Regions from separate parts of the Bacillus sp. F9_6S_D1_P_5 genome, predicted to be linked through region 1. Evidence: predicted binding sites of a transcription regulator. Region 1 holds the regulator's gene; the other holds the start of a gene.

What was found. Region 1 encodes NrdR, which represses ribonucleotide reductase genes. Its sites were predicted from a motif close to AACACNATATATNGTGTT; they were not measured.
Region 2: the regulator NrdR is predicted to act here: its motif matches at 2,223-2,240, upstream of ACUXEY_RS00510 (anaerobic ribonucleoside triphosphate reductase).

The regions. Positions count from the first base shown of each region.
Region 1 covers NZ_JBTREW010000004.1:144,405-148,840, forward strand. Annotated here, with positions in the region: gene ACUXEY_RS07175 (replication initiation and membrane attachment family protein) at 1-1,293, opposite strand, end outside; gene nrdR (transcriptional regulator NrdR) at 1,442-1,903, opposite strand; gene speD (adenosylmethionine decarboxylase) at 2,188-2,571, opposite strand; gene ACUXEY_RS07190 (glyceraldehyde-3-phosphate dehydrogenase) at 2,959-3,987, opposite strand; gene coaE (dephospho-CoA kinase) at 4,097-4,436, opposite strand, start outside.
Region 2 covers NZ_JBTREW010000001.1:87,199-91,634, forward strand. Annotated here, with positions in the region: gene ACUXEY_RS00490 (glycosyl hydrolase family 18 protein) at 1-506, opposite strand, end outside; gene ACUXEY_RS00495 (acyl-CoA thioesterase) at 616-1,035, shown strand; gene ACUXEY_RS00500 (HesB/YadR/YfhF family protein) at 1,062-1,352, opposite strand; gene plsY (glycerol-3-phosphate 1-O-acyltransferase PlsY) at 1,461-2,057, opposite strand; gene ACUXEY_RS00510 (anaerobic ribonucleoside triphosphate reductase) at 2,283-4,139, shown strand; gene nrdG (anaerobic ribonucleoside-triphosphate reductase activating protein) at 4,136-4,436, shown strand, end outside.

The sequences.
Region 1 (4,436 bases):
TTTCGGCTCTTCTTTCAGCCAATCTGGTACCATTTCTTGTCGTACCATTTTCTTCGACGTACGACCTTTTTTCTTCGTCTCAGCCCACTCTTGATATTGACGATTCTCTTCTTTCGCTAATGCCATTGCTTCAGCTACTGTACCGACCTTTTTACGTGCCCAATGCCCCGCAATCTTCTCCACATACGTTTTCGCAAGTTTCATATCTGAGCGTAGCATAACGTAATAAATAAGTACATTCACAACACCTGGCGTTAATTTTTGATTGATCATTACATCTTCAACGATTTGCAAGTCAGCTTTCGTTGCCTCTGCACCGCCAGAGATTTCTTTCAATAGTTGCTTTGGTGAGATTTCCTCTAACTGTTTGATTAACATCTCTTCTTGCGTAGAAGGCTCTTTCTCTTTCATCATACGTGCAGCGTGAGGCTGTACTCTTTCACTTAATACAGGTAACGCTTGACCGTTTTCAAACTGATACCAATCACGCGCTCCTTTTCTAAGCCTTTCGATATCAATTGTCTGCATCTCTGTCACCGCACCAAGAACGATATTTTGCATTGATAACACATCTACATCATACACGTAAGCAAGTGTAATGACACATTCTCGCACTTGATCTGTAATCGCCTTTTTAGGAACAAGAGCGGACAAACCATCTACAAATAAGGAGAAATCAAAGAAATCATTCCAAACTTTCGGAGCGTCTCCCTTTTCATTACTTGGCATTGCTGTCGTTTTTGGAATACGAAGGTCTTCCTGAGCATGCTCAAGCTGTCCTGGATTAAATGAACCAAACACATCATTAAAAGAACGCGTCACATTTTCATAAGATACAAAATCAAATTCTTCTTCTAAGAAATATTGCTTTACTTGATTATATTTTGTCCGACTCAATCGATTGTATAAAAAGATACTTAACACAATATCATCAAAAAACTGCTTCGGAGATAAAGGTGGTTGCAGCTCATATATAAACATTCGAATATCTTTTTCTTTCTTAATATATACTTTCAAAAGCCCAATTGCCTCTAACTTTACTCGTTCCTCATATACTTCGGGAAGTTGCATTTGCATGGTCACCATAAGGGAATGATGCGTATTCTCTTTTCCAAACACACGGTCTTGCTCTAACTCTCCCCATAGCGTCATGTACAAGCTAAAAGCTCTACTACCTATTAACGGCTGATACAACATCGTTAACACTTTTCGGTCGTAATTATGCAATAACCCTTTCGCACTTACTTTATAACGATCAATCGGCAATAGCTCCATCCATGACTGTTTTTCCATTCTTGCTTTTCCTTTCTCTCATCCGATCTATCCTCTACTTCATTCAATCTTCATTATATAATTTCTTAGCGAAAAAGAGCTATTAGCTTTCGCTTCTAGCTCTCTTATCTCATTACTTACGGTATGTAAAGAGAATACAATACAGATTCTACTCTCTTTCTTTTTGCAGTATATCTTTTAATTCTTCAATAAATACATTTAAATCTTTAAATTGGCGATATACAGAAGCAAAACGCACGTAGGCAACATCGTCGATATCACGCAGTTCTTCCATAACAATTTCACCAATCATATCACTTTTCACTTCCGATATACCTAAATTACGAAGTTCACGTTCCACACTTTGAGTTACTTCTTCTAATTGTCTTAAAGATACTGGTCTTTTTTCACATGCTTTAATTAAACCACGTAAAATCTTTTCTTTATTAAACTCTTCTCGTGTACCTTCTTTTTTTACAACGATAAGAGGTGACTCTTCTACTCTTTCAAATGTCGTAAAGCGGCTTAAACAGCTTTCACACTCTCTCCTTCTTCGAATAGAGCGCCCCTCGTCTACCGGACGCGAATCTAACACTCTTGTACCATTATGAGAACAGGATGGACAACGCAATATATTCACTCCTTTACACTATACTCTTTATTTTTCTCTACTTACTTCATCTGACAATATATATACATTATTATATAACTCATTCTAACTCTCTTACCACTTTAAGTTGAAGCGCATTATTTTATCATCTCGTTTTCGAAAATAAGATGGTAGATGGAATGCTACCTTATTCGTAAGAGCTCCATTTATTCAACTAACGAGTACGTTATATTTTCCCTTTTTTATAAACTAAAAAAGAGGTGCATTATACACCTCTTTACATTTTAAATCAATTATGTTCTTTTTTAAAGAGCTTTTGTTTCTCTCTGCTTAATTTCGAAGCTACCAGTGCCTCGAGGAAGCTCGATGCTCTCACGCGTTTTCGCGTTTAAACCTTCTGCAATATATTCTGCAGCAACATTTGGATCAATACGATCCCCACAAGTATAAACATCAATACTTGCGTAACCGTGCTCCGGAAAGCTATGAATTGTTAAATGTGATTCCGAGATAATTACTACTCCACTTACACCTTGTGGTGCAAATTTATGGAAAGCTACCTCACGCACTTCAGCACCAGCTCTTAGTGCTGCATCCACAAATAATTGTTCAATATACGGCATGTCATTAAGCTTGTCGAAATCGCAATCCCAAAGTTCAGCGATCACGTGACGACCCATCGTATCCATAGTATCCATTCTACAGTTCCCCCTTGTAAATTTATTCTAACTGTTCGAATTGAAAACTAATTTGCAATTTGGCTTGCTCCACTACCACGGGGGAAAGTTAGTCCAGAGAGGTCCTAACCCTTTAAGTAGTGACTACGTACCTCAGCTCTTAAGTTTACGAGTGTTAGTATACTTTGTTTATTTTCATTTTGCAACAACAGTTTTTTCGATTTTCTGTCATATTTTCCTCTTTACTTTTCCCTAAAAAAAATAAATGATTCACAAATACAGTAATTCCAACGTTTCGTGGTATGTCCACTTTCAAAAATATACTTATATAATTTTTTCCTTTTCAGAAAAAATTAAAAAAAAGAGGGCAAATATTCACTTGCCCTCTCCCTTATTCACTTAAATATGTTGCACATTTTTTTGTTTCGCTAATTCGTCAACAACTAACGTTACAAGATCCACAACACGACGAGAGTAGCCCCACTCGTTATCATACCAAGCAAGTACTTTCACTTTACGATCACCCATTACCATTGTAGATAAACCATCAATAATAGCTGAATGTGTATTTGTATTAAAGTCAATAGATACTAAAGGCTCTTCGCTGAATTCTACAATACCTTTTAATGCACCGTTTGCAACAGTTTTGAATGCTTCATTAATAGCTTCAACTGTCACATCACGTTTTACATCTACTACTAAGTCAACAAGAGACACGTTTGGTGTTGGTACACGAAGTGCCATACCATGAAGTTTTCCGTTTAAGTGCGGAAGAACTTTTGCAAGCGCTTTCGCGGCACCTGTCGTTGTCGGAATGATTGATTGTCCGCAAGCACGCGCTCTTCTTAAATCTTTATGTGGGTTATCAATATTTTTTTGGTCATTTGTATAAGCGTGAACAGTTGTCATTAAACCGTTTTCAATTCCAAACTGCTCATCTAACACCTTAACAACAGGCGCTAAACAGTTTGTTGTGCAAGATGCATTTGAAATAACAGTATGTTTTGTAATATCTAATTGATCTTCGTTCACACCAACTACAATTGTTACATCTTCATTTTTACCAGGCGCTGTTAAAATAACTTTTTTCGCTCCAGCTTCAACGTGAAGAATTGCTTTTTCTTTTGAATTAAATTTACCAGTTGCTTCAATTACAACTTCAACACCTAAATCTGTCCAAGGCAATTCCTTTGGATCGCGGTTGTTTAAAAGGCGAATCATTTTCCCATCAACTAATAAATGATCTTCAAATGCTTCTACTGTTCCGTCAAACTTGCCGTGAACTGTATCATATTTAATTAAATGTGCTAACGTTTCAGATGGATAGCTTGCATTGATTGCTACAATTTCGAATGCGCTTTCTTTTATTGCCTGACGAAATACCATTCTCCCAATACGTCCAAATCCATTAATTGCCACACGAGTCATAATATGTTATCCCCCTTGAATGCGTTATACTATTTATCTCCAATCCCAATAATAGTATAACACAAAAAGGGGATATGTCACTAAGCATTTTCATTAATTTCACAATTTTTTAGTCAATAATGTTCCAATTCTTTAAAATCACCTGCAATTGTGTTTTCGTTTCCATAATTGTGTCATCATTATTTATCACTTCATCTGCATGTTTCACTTTTTCCTCTAACGGCATTTGAGATTGAATACGAGCTGTTGCTTCTTCTTCCGAAAAATTATTTCGTTTCATTAAACGTTCTAATTGCGTCTGTGGTTTAACTGCTACAACTAAAACGCGGTCAACAAGACTTATTAATTTACTTTCAAATAAGAGAGGAATATCTAACACAACCGCTTGCGCACCTTCTTTTATGTACATTTCCTTTTGCCTATTCATTTCCTCACGCACTGCAGGATGA
Region 2 (4,436 bases), on a different contig from region 1:
ATAGGAATGGTGTTGCCTTGCGTTGCAATATTAGCGATTTTAGCTGTTTCCGTTGGTTCTTTTAACGTACCATCTCTTTTTGCCTCGAAACTGAAGTAAGCTAAATATGTTAAAAATGGATTAATGGCACGTGTAGCATTAACTAAACTTTCTTTAATAGGTATAGTTGAAGGTTGTAAATAAGCGATGGATTCTACTGCTCGTTTCGTCCCTTTCGGTATATATAATTGCTGTCCAACGTGGAGAATGGATTTTAAAGATAAGTTATTCACTTTAGCTAAACTAGCGAGAGGAACGTTATATGTTTGAGAGATTCGATACAGACTATCACCAGGCTGTACATAATAATTATTCCCTTTCGTATTCACAATAAGTGCCTGACCAACAACGAGTGTTTCAGCTGGATTTAGTCCATTGTCTTTTACTATTTCGTCAGGTGTGGATCCGTATTTTGATGCCAAGCTATATACGCTATCCCCGCTACGAACAGTTACAATTTGAATCATGTGTTTGCTCCTTTCGGTAAAAGATTCACTGTTTTTATTTTATTTTTGATTCCGCTGTATTATGATTAAATGTATGCAAGGTAGCAGAAGTGAAAGAAGGCGAATACATATGTTTGTAGCAGAACATGAAGTTGAAATCCGTTATGCGGAAACAGATCAAATGGGTGTTGTTTACCATTCAAATTATTTAGTGTGGCTTGAACTAGGCCGTACGAAACTTATACAAGATTTAGGGTTTTCATATGTTGAAATGGAGAAAGAGGGCATTATTTCTCCTGTGTTAGACTTGCAAATTTCATATCGTAAAGCGATGCGTTACGGTGAAAAGGCAATTGTGAAAACGTGGGTGGACACTGTGAGCCCGCTTCGTGTTGTATATGGATATGAAATTTATAATGGCGATGGAGACCTTTGTATTACTGCGAGTACGACGAATATTTGTGCGAAAAAAGAAGGATTCAGGCCCGTATCATTTAAAAAGTTCTATCCTGAGTGGTATGCGAAATATGAGGAAATTAAGAAAAAATAAAAAAGCGTGGCATCTGCCACGCTTTTTTATTTTTCATAATTAAATTGAGGGAAATCATCACCGTCGTTAAATGTAACAGATAAATTATGTCCATCGAAGAACCACTCATCATCGCCTTCAATAAAGAAGTTAATACCTTCTTCTTGAGTTTGAACAGCAGGATGTGCAGGATCATCTTTACGAATACCTAAAGAAAGTCCCTTTTGCACCGTACTGCAACCGCCGTATTGTACGAAAAGGCGTAGTGTTTCACCCGATTGTAAGTTTAATTCGTTTTTATACCATTGTGCTGCTTCTTTTGTTACGGAAAGATTCATGTATAGTTCCTCCAAATTATGTTGCTTTTTCTTTAGTATAAAAAATAACGCAAAAAGACGCTATTAATATGCTTCACGTTTTCTTTTTGCGTTATGTGGGTTACGATCTTATTTTTGCTTTTTTGAAAAGTTTGCTTTCGGTTCAGTTTTATTTATAATTCGTCCGATATTTGCACGGTGTTTATAAATAACCATACCTGCTAATAAACACATCGCAATAATGAAGATTTTATCCCCGCTAACAATTGATGCAATAACAGCAACGACGGCTGTTACCATAGAAGAAAGTGATACGTATCTTGTTGTAAATAAAAGGCTGAAAAAGACAACAGCTAATATTGCAAAAACAACTGGTGAGTAGCATAATAGCACGCCAGCAGAAGTTGCAACTGCTTTACCACCACGGAATTTCGCGAAAATCGGATACACATGTCCAAGAACAGCTGCTAATCCGAACCATAGTGGGTGAACATCTAATCCGAAAATAATCGGTAGACTTGTTGCTAATGTACCTTTTAAAATGTCAGCAATTGTAACGATAAAACCTGCTTTTTTCCCTAGTGTGCGGAATGTATTTGTTCCGCCTAGATTACCGCTTCCGTGCTCACGAATGTCAATTCCATAACCAATCTTTCCAACGACTAGTGCAAATGGAATCGAGCCAAGTAAGTAGGCAACGATAAATAAAAGATATGTAGTAACCATAAGTTCAGTCTCCTTTATTCAAATGTGTTGATAAAGGGTAAAAAGAGTTTTTCCCGTATATTGTACCATACATTTGTAAAGAGCACATTTCTTTTTTGTAAATGAAAAATTCATTATTTCGTGAAAAAAATTTCACAGGAATGTTACATTTCTCACAGAAACAATCAGACTATATGTAGTAACATTTTAATCAAAAGACAACAACATATTGGTGGAGGGTTATGAATGTTACAAAAAAATACACGTGGAGAAGAATTAATGAGAGTGTTTGAGACGATTGTCCACGGCAATGAACAGGATTTAATGCAAGAAAATGCAAATGTAGATGGCCGCTCTCCGATGGGAGTAATGGGAACGTTCGCATCTGAGAGTGCGAAATATTACGCTGTTGAAAATTTATTGTCAGATCAAGTGAAAAAAGCGATAAATCAAAATATATTATATCCACATGACTTAGACTTTTATGCGACGGGAACGACGACTTGTTCGCAAATTCCGTTAGCGCAAATGCTTGCGAACGGTTTTCATACCGGACATGGGCATATGAGACAACCGCAAGACATTAAAAGTGCATTGGCTCTTTCATCTATTATTTTTCAAGCGAATCAAAATATGCAGCACGGTGGTCAATCGTTTGCACTCTTTGATATTGATTTAGCTCCGTATGTGAGAAAAACAGTAGCGAGACATAAGGAACGATTGCAGTCATATCCGCTTACGAAAGAACAAATAGAAGAATTTGCATGGAAAGAAACAGAAAATGATACGTATCAGGCGTGTGAAGCTTTCATTCATAATTCAAATAGTATGCACAGTAGGGGCGGGGGGCAAGTACCGTTTATTTCTATTAATTATGGAACAGACACATCAAAAGAGGGACGGTTATTAGTTAGACAGCTTTTAAAAGCGACACAAGCTGGTCTTGGTAAAGGGGAAACACCAATTTTTCCGATTCAAATTTTTAAAATGAAAAAAGGTGTGAACTTTGAAGAATGCGATCCGAACTACGATTTATTTGAATTAGCGTTAGAGACAACGGCTGAACGATTATTCCCTAACTTTTCATTTTTAGATGCGCCATTTAATGCTGTGCATTATGATGGACGACCGGAAAGTGAAGTATGTTACATGGGATGTCGTACTCGTGTTATGTCTAACATACATGGAGAAGAAACGGCGATTGGAAGAGGGAATTTATCATTTACGTCTATTAATTTAGTGAAATTAGCGTTAATTAGTGGTTCAAAAGAAGCGTTTTTTGAAGCGTTAAATTATTACTTAGACTTAGGAATCCAGCAATTATTAGAGAGATTTGAGTATCAATGTACGAAACGAGCAAGAGATTTTCGATTTTTATACTCACAAGGTGTATGGCGCGGTGGCGAAAAGTTACAGCCTGAAGATTCTGTAGCATCCATTTTAAAGCAAGGGACGTTAAGTATTGGTTTTATCGGTCTTGCGGAGTGTTTAGTAGCTTTAACAGGAAAGCATCATGGAGAAGATGAAGAATCATGGAGACTCGGGTATGAAATTATTTCCTTTATGAGGGATAGAATGGACAAAGCGACAGAAGAACATGAACTGAATTTCTCGGTAATTGCAACTCCTGCAGAAGGGTTATCAGGGAAGTTTGTGAAAAAAGATAGGGAAGAATTTGGCGTGATTAGCGGTATAACGAACCATAATTATTATACGAATTCATTCCATATCCCAGTTTATTATAACATGCAAGCGATAAATAAAATTCGTTTAGAAGGACCTTTCCACGCTCTATGTAACGGGGGACATATTACGTATATTGAACTAGACGGAGCAGCAATGCATAACAAACAGGCGTTAAAACAAATTGTGCAAGCGATGGCAGAACATGGCGTTGGATACGGTTCTATTAATCATCCTGTTGACCGTTGTAAGTGCTGTAGTTATCACGGAGTTATTGGAAATGAATGTCCGAGCTGCGGAAATGAAGATGAGGCTAATATAGAAAGAATTCGCCGTATAACAGGTTATCTTGTAGGAGATATGTCGAAGTGGAATAGTGCGAAACGTAGTGAAGAGATGGATCGGGTGAAACATAAATGAAAGTGATGAACATTATTCATGATAGTGTAGTAGATGGAGAAGGGTTGCGGACAGTCGTGTTTTTTGCGGGCTGTCCGCATCGTTGTTTCGGTTGCCATAATCCGAAATCATGGAATATTTGTAATGGAACTGAAATGGCAGTAGAAGAAATTGTGAAAGAGATTGCAAGTAATCCATTAACTGATGTAACATTTTCAGGTGGAGATCCATTTTTCCAAGCTGCTGAAGTGAAAAAAGTAGCAAAAGCAGTGAAAGATATGAAAAAAAATTTATGGATGTATACAGGTTATACGTTAG